Regions from separate parts of the Streptomyces sp. NPDC051909 genome, predicted to be linked through region 1. Evidence: predicted binding sites of a transcription regulator. Region 1 holds the regulator's gene; the other holds the start of a gene.

Evidence for each region. The regulator HrcA, encoded in region 1, represses chaperone genes, less so after heat shock. The targets are predictions, from matches to a motif close to TTNGCACTCNGNNNNNCNGAGTGCNAA.
Region 2: groL (chaperonin GroEL) is a predicted target of HrcA. The motif match lies at 1,256-1,282, and genes of this name have one in related genera.

What each region holds. Positions count from the first base shown of each region.
Region 1 covers NZ_JBFAYA010000007.1:352,400-355,858, reverse strand. Annotated here, with positions in the region: gene AB0M18_RS14520 (MBL fold metallo-hydrolase) at 1-530, opposite strand, end outside; gene hrcA (heat-inducible transcriptional repressor HrcA) at 687-1,706, shown strand; gene dnaJ (molecular chaperone DnaJ) at 1,707-2,846, shown strand; gene AB0M18_RS14505 (nitronate monooxygenase) at 2,979-3,459, shown strand, end outside.
Region 2 covers NZ_JBFAYA010000021.1:72,486-75,944, forward strand. Annotated here, with positions in the region: gene thrC (threonine synthase) at 1-136, shown strand, start outside; gene AB0M18_RS28370 (MoaD/ThiS family protein) at 170-448, shown strand; gene AB0M18_RS28375 (cold-shock protein) at 922-1,128, shown strand; gene groL (chaperonin GroEL) at 1,446-3,068, shown strand; gene AB0M18_RS28385 (SRPBCC domain-containing protein) at 3,216-3,459, shown strand, end outside.

The DNA of each region.
Region 1 (3,459 bases):
TCGCCGCAGAAGACCACCTCGGGAGCGCCGGGCACGAACACCGCCAGGTCGTGGCCGGAGTGGCCGGGGCCGACGTTCGCGAGCAGGACCTGGCGGCCGCCCAGGTCGAGGGTCCACTCGCCGGTCACGGTGTGCCTCGGCGCGACGAGCACCTCGGCGGCCTCCGTCGCGGCCGCCTCGTCCACCCCCTGCCGTACCGCGTCCATGCGCAGCTCCTCGGCCTCCCGCCGCAGCAGCGTGTCCATGCCGACCGCGCCGAAGACCTCCGCGCCCGCGAAGACCGCCGTGCCGAGGACATGGTCGAAGTGCGGGTGACTGAGTGCGACATGCGTCACCCTGCGCCCGCCCGTGAGAGCCGTCACCTGCTCGCGCAGCTCCGCGCCCTGCGCGAGCGTGGCGCCCGTGTCGTACAGCAGCACCGCGTCCCGCCCCGTCACCAGGCCCACCGTGGCGTCCCAGCCCGGCAGCCGGCGGCGTCCCACGCCCTCGCCGAGCCGCTCCCAGCCGTACGTCTCCCAGTCCATGTCCATGCCGCGACGCTAACCGCTCCGGCCCGGTCGACGCCGCCTCCTTGCCAGGAGCGATGTCCGCCGCCGTACACTGGCCGGGGGATTGCTGGCACTCGGGCAGGGCGAGTGCCAAATGCGGAGCAACCGGAACCGGAACGAGAGCTGGAGGTGCGCGCGATGCTCAGCGAACGCAGGCTCGAGGTGTTGCGCGCCATCGTCCAGGACTACGTCGGCACGGAGGAGCCCGTCGGGTCCAAGGCGCTGACCGAGCGCCACCGGCTCGGCGTGTCGCCCGCCACCGTGCGCAACGACATGGCGGTCCTGGAGGAGGAGGGCTACATCGCCCAGCCCCACACCAGCGCCGGCCGCATCCCCACCGACAAGGGCTACCGCCTGTTCGTCGACCGGCTGGCCGGCGTCAAGCCCCTGTCCACCCCCGAGCGGCGGGCGATCCACAACTTCCTCGACGGAGCCGTCGACCTCGACGACGTCGTCGGCCGCACGGTGCGGCTGCTCGCGCAGCTGACCCGGCAGGTCGCCGTCGTGCAGTACCCGTCGCTGACCCGTTCGACGGTCCGGCACGTGGAGCTGCTCTCACTGGCGCCCGCCCGGCTGATGCTGGTGCTGATCACCGACACCGGCCGGGTCGAGCAGCGGGTCGTCGACTGCCCGGCGCCCTTCGGCGAGACCTCCCTCGCCGATCTGCGGGCCCGGCTCAACAGCCGCGTCGTCGGCCGCCGTTTCGCGGACGTGCCGCAGCTGGTGCAGGATCTGCCCGAGTCCTTCGAGGAGGTCGAGGACCGCGGTACCGTCTCGACGGTGCTCGCGACCCTCCTCGAAACGCTCGTGGAGGAGCAGGAGGAGCGGCTCATGATCGGCGGCACCGCCAATCTGACCCGCTTCGGACACGACTTCCCCCTGACGATCAGGCCCGTCCTGGAGGCCCTTGAGGAGCAGGTCGTGCTCCTCAAGCTCCTCGGCGAGGCCAAGGAATCCGGCATGACCGTACGGATCGGGCACGAGATCGCCCACGAGGGCCTCACGTCCACGTCCGTCGTCTCGGTCGGCTACGGTTCCGGCGGCGAGGCAGTCGCCAAACTCGGCGTGGTCGGACCGACCCGCATGGACTACCCCGGAACGATGGGAGCGGTACGCGCAGTGGCACGTTACGTCGGACAGATCCTGGCGGAGTCGTAAGTGGCCACGGACTACTACGCCGTACTGGGCGTACGCCGCGACGCGTCGCAGGACGAGATCAAGAAGGCCTTCCGCCGACTCGCCCGCGAGCTCCACCCGGACGTGAACCCGGACCCGAAGACCCAGGAGCGGTTCAAGGAGATCAACGCCGCTTACGAGGTGCTGTCGGACCCGCAGAAGAAGCAGGTCTACGACCTCGGCGGCGACCCGCTGTCCGCCTCCGGCGGCGGCGCGGGGGCCGGTGGCTTCGGCGCGGGCGGCTTCGGGAACTTCTCGGACATCATGGACGCCTTCTTCGGTACGGCGTCCCAGCGCGGCCCGCGCTCGCGCACCCGGCGCGGCCAGGACGCGATGATCCGCCTGGAGGTCACCCTCGACGAGGCGGCCTTCGGCACCACCAAGGACATCCAGGTCGACACGGCCGTCGTCTGCGCCACCTGCTCCGGCGAGGGCGCCGCGCCCGGCACCTCGGCGCAGACCTGTGACATGTGCCGCGGCCGAGGCGAGGTCTCCCAGGTCACCCGGTCCTTCCTGGGCCAGGTCATGACCTCGCGCCCCTGCCCGCAGTGCCAGGGCTTCGGCACGGTCGTCCCGACCCCGTGCCCCGAGTGCGCGGGCGACGGGCGGGTCCGCTCCCGCCGCACCCTCACCGTCAAGATCCCGGCCGGTGTCGACAACGGCACCCGGATCCAGCTCGCGGGCGAGGGCGAGGTCGGCCCCGGCGGCGGCCCCGCCGGCGACCTGTACGTCGAGATCCACGAGATCCCGCACGAGACCTTCCAGCGCCGCGGCGACGACCTGCACTGCACGGTCACCCTGCCGATGACGGCGGCGGCCCTCGGCACGAAGGTGCAGCTCCAGACCCTCGACGGTCTGGAGGACGTCGACATCCGCCCGGGCACCCAGTCCGGCCAGTCGATCCCGCTGCACGGCCGCGGCGTCACCCACCTGCGCGGCAACGGCCGCGGCGACCTGATCGTGCACGTGGAGGTCCAGACCCCGACCAAGCTCGACCCGGAGCAGGAGCGCCTGCTGCGCGAGCTGTCGAAGCTGCGCGGCGAGGAGCGGCCGCAGGGGCAGTTCCAGCCCGGGCAGCAGGGTCTGTTCTCGCGCTTGAAGGACGCGTTCAACGGGCGGTAGGCGTCCGGGCCGCCCGTTCGCCGGGCGCGGAGCCCGATGCCGTACGTCCTCGAAGGGGCGTCCCTCACCCTCTGGGGTGCGGGGCGCCCCTCGCGTTTCGGCGGGGTCCGAGCGGCATGGCACGATGCCTGCATGTCCACCGCACTGAACGATCTCTCGCGTCTTCCGATCGTGCAGGCCCCCATGGCGGGTGGCGCCTCCTGTCCCGAGCTCGTCGGCGCCGTGTGCGAGGCCGGGGCGCTCGGGTTCCTGGCCGGCGGGTACAAGACCGCCGGCGGGCTCTACCAGGAGATCAAGCAGGTCCGCGCGCTCACCGCGCGGCCCTTCGGCGTGAACCTCTTCATGCCGGCCGGCGGGCAGCCCGCCGACCGGGCCGCCGTCGAGGTCTACCGGCACCAGCTGGCCGGCGAGGCCACCTGGTACGAGACGGCGCTCGGCGATCCGGACCACGGCCGGGACGACGCGTACGACGCCAAGCTGGCGATCCTGCTCGACGACCCGGTGCCGGTGGTCTCCTTCACCTTCGGCTGCCCCGACCGGGACGTGCTCGACGCGTTCGCCCGGGCCGGTACGTACACGATCGTCACCGTCACCTCGGTCGAGGAGGCCAGGA
Region 2 (3,459 bases), on a different contig from region 1:
CCCGACCCTCACCACCGTCGTCCTCAACACCGGTGACGGCCTCAAGACCCTGGACGCCGTTGCCGAGACTTCTCAGGCGACCGCCACCATCCGCCCGAGCCTGGACGCGTTCCGCGACGCCGGCCTGGCCCACTGAGACCCGCCCCGAACGCTGAGAGGTTACGAAGACATGGCCGTGAACGTCCGCATCCCCACCATCCTCCGCACCTACACCGGCGGCCAGGCCGAGGTCCCCGCCGAGGGCGGCACCCTCGCCGAGGTCATCGCCGACCTGGAGAAGAACCACACGGGCATCGCCGCCCGCGTCCTGGACGACCAGGGCAAGCTGCGCCGCTTCGTCAACGTGTACGTCAACGACGACGACGTGCGCTTCGAGCAGGGCCTGGAGACGGCGACGCCGGACGGCGCCGGCGTCTCGATCATCCCGGCCGTCGCCGGCGGCTGCTGAGCCGAGTCGGGTTGAGCCGAGTCGGGTTGAGTCGAGTCGGCTGGGTCGAGTCGGGCTGAGCCGACTTACTGGCGGTACTACCGTTCAGTACAGATGAGTGCAGAATTGCCCCTTCCGCGAGAAGAAGCGGAAGGGGCAATTCTGCATGGTTGAGCGCGATAGAGTTGGGGAAGCCCCCTCCGCTGCTCATGCCAGGTGCATATGAGAATGCGCCCCGACCTGACAAGAAGCAGCCAAAGTGCCCGCGCCTTGTGCCCCATCTGCGCCGTTTGCCGGGCCCGACTTGCCCCGTAATCAAGGAAATTCTCCCCAATTCCCCTTTCCGGTGTGCCCAGAATTCTCGTCCGAATGACCTGTTGCAGAGGGCAGTTGGGCAGATACATTCAGCCGCGGTCGACGCGTTCCGGCGCAGGGTCTGACCCGGGTCCGCGAAGTGCGGATCCGCGCAAGGGCCAGTAATAGGGGAGTTAGGCATGGCTCAGGGCACCGTCAAGTGGTTCAACGCGGAGAAGGGCTACGGCTTCATCGCGGTCGACGGTGGTGCGGATGTTTTCGTCCACTACAGCGCGATCCAGATGGACGGCTACCGCACCCTTGAAGAAGGGCAGCGGGTCGAGTTCGAGATCTCGCAGGGCCAGAAGGGTCCGCAGGCGGACATGGTCAAGCTCGCCACCGCCTGAGCGCGGCGCGATCGGCCACCGACGCACTTCCGTCGAGGGGCCCGCATCCCGTGGGGATGCGGGCCCCTCGCGCGTTCCCAGGGGTACCTGCCGCGCCCTGCGCGGGGCGCCCGATCTTCGAGAGTCGCTTGCACTCGCCTAGGGCGAGTGCTAATCATTGGCGTTAGCACTCTCACGCTGAGAGTGCTTACGAGGATCGGGCAGACGAGGTCGCGGACCGAGTGGGGAAGGAACCCACGAGGAGCGCGGGCCGTCCGTCGCGGGCGTCGGCGCGGTCCAGGAGCGTTATCCACCCCAGTCCGGGAGGACCACTTCACATGGCCAAGATCATCGCGTTCGACGAGGAGGCCCGGCGCGGTCTCGAGCGCGGCATGAACCAGCTCGCTGACGCCGTCAAGGTCACCCTCGGCCCGAAGGGCCGCAACGTCGTCCTCGAGAAGAAGTGGGGCGCCCCCACGATCACCAACGATGGTGTCTCCATCGCCAAGGAGATCGAGCTCGAGGACCCGTACGAGAAGATCGGCGCCGAGCTGGTCAAGGAAGTCGCCAAGAAGACGGACGACGTCGCCGGCGACGGTACGACCACCGCCACCGTGCTCGCCCAGGCGCTGGTCCGCGAGGGCCTGCGCAACGTCGCCGCCGGCGCCAACCCGATGGCCCTCAAGCGCGGCATCGAGAAGGCCGTCGAGGCCGTCTCCGGTGCGCTGCTCGACCAGGCCAAGGAGGTCGAGACCAAGGAGCAGATCGCCTCCACCGCCTCCATCTCCGCCGCCGACACCCAGATCGGCGAGCTCATCGCCGAGGCCATGGACAAGGTCGGCAAGGAAGGCGTCATCACGGTCGAGGAGTCCCAGACCTTCGGTCTGGAGCTGGAGCTCACCGAGGGCATGCGCTTCGACAAGGGCTACATCTCGGCGTACTTCGCGACCGACATGGAGCGCATGGAGGCCGCGCTCGAGGACCCGTACATCCTCATCGTCAACTCCAAGATCTCCTCCGTGAAGGACCTGCTCCCGCTCCTGGAGAAGGTCATGCAGTCCGGCAAGCCGCTGCTGATCATCGCCGAGGACGTCGAGGGCGAGGCCCTGTCGACCCTGGTCGTCAACAAGATCCGCGGCACCTTCAAGTCCGTCGCGGTCAAGGCCCCGGGCTTCGGCGACCGCCGCAAGGCCATGCTGAACGACATCGCCATCCTCACCGGCGGCACGGTCATCTCCGAGGAGGTCGGCCTCAAGCTGGAGAACGCCGGTCTCGACCTCCTGGGCCGCGCCCGCAAGGTCGTCATCACCAAGGACGAGACCACCATCGTCGACGGTGCCGGCGAGAGCGAGCAGGTCGCCGGTCGCGTGAACCAGATCCGCGCCGAGATCGAGAACTCCGACTCGGACTACGACCGCGAGAAGCTCCAGGAGCGCCTGGCGAAGCTCGCCGGTGGCGTCGCCGTCATCAAGGCCGGTGCCGCGACCGAGGTCGAGCTCAAGGAGCGCAAGCACCGCATCGAGGACGCCGTCCGCAACGCGAAGGCCGCCGTCGAGGAGGGCATCGTCGCCGGTGGTGGCGTGGCGCTGCTGCAGGCCGGTTCGGTCTTCGAGAAGCTGGAGCTCGACGGCGACGAGGCCACCGGTGCCGAGATCGTCCGCAAGGCGCTGGCCGCCCCGCTGACCCAGATCTCCGTGAACGCCGGCCTCGAGGGTGGCGTCGTGGTGGAGAAGGTCCGCAACCTGCCCGTCGGCCACGGCCTGAACGCCGCCTCCGGCGAGTACGTCGACATGATCGCCGAGGGCATCATCGACCCGGCCAAGGTGACGCGCTCCGCGCTGCAGAACGCCGCCTCCATCGCGGCCCTGTTCCTCACCACCGAGGCTGTCATCGCCGACAAGCCGGAGAAGGCCGCCGCGCCGGCCGGCGGCGGCATGCCGGGCGGTGACATGGACTTCTGAGTCCGATCCTCTCGACGCGCCGGAATCCGTCCGGCGATCGGGGTCGACTTCAGTCCTGCCGAGGGCGGCACTCCCAGCCGGGGGTGCCGCCCTCGGGCGTTCGGGGTGATGCTGGTGAGGGGAGCCCCTGGAGCCCGGGAGTACGCCATGATCACCTTGCTGACGACACCGGCGGACCGCGAGCTGGTCATCACCCGCACCTTCGACGCGCCGGTGACCCGCGTCTGGGAGGCGTGGACGCGGCCCGAGCACGTACGGCAGTGGTACGGCGTCGCCGCCCTGACCATGTTCGTCTGCGACATCGACCTGCGGCCGGGCGGCGCGTGGCGCTGGGGCCAGCGCGGCCCCGACGGCCAGGAGATCGTCTTCTCCGGCACGTACGAGGAGATCG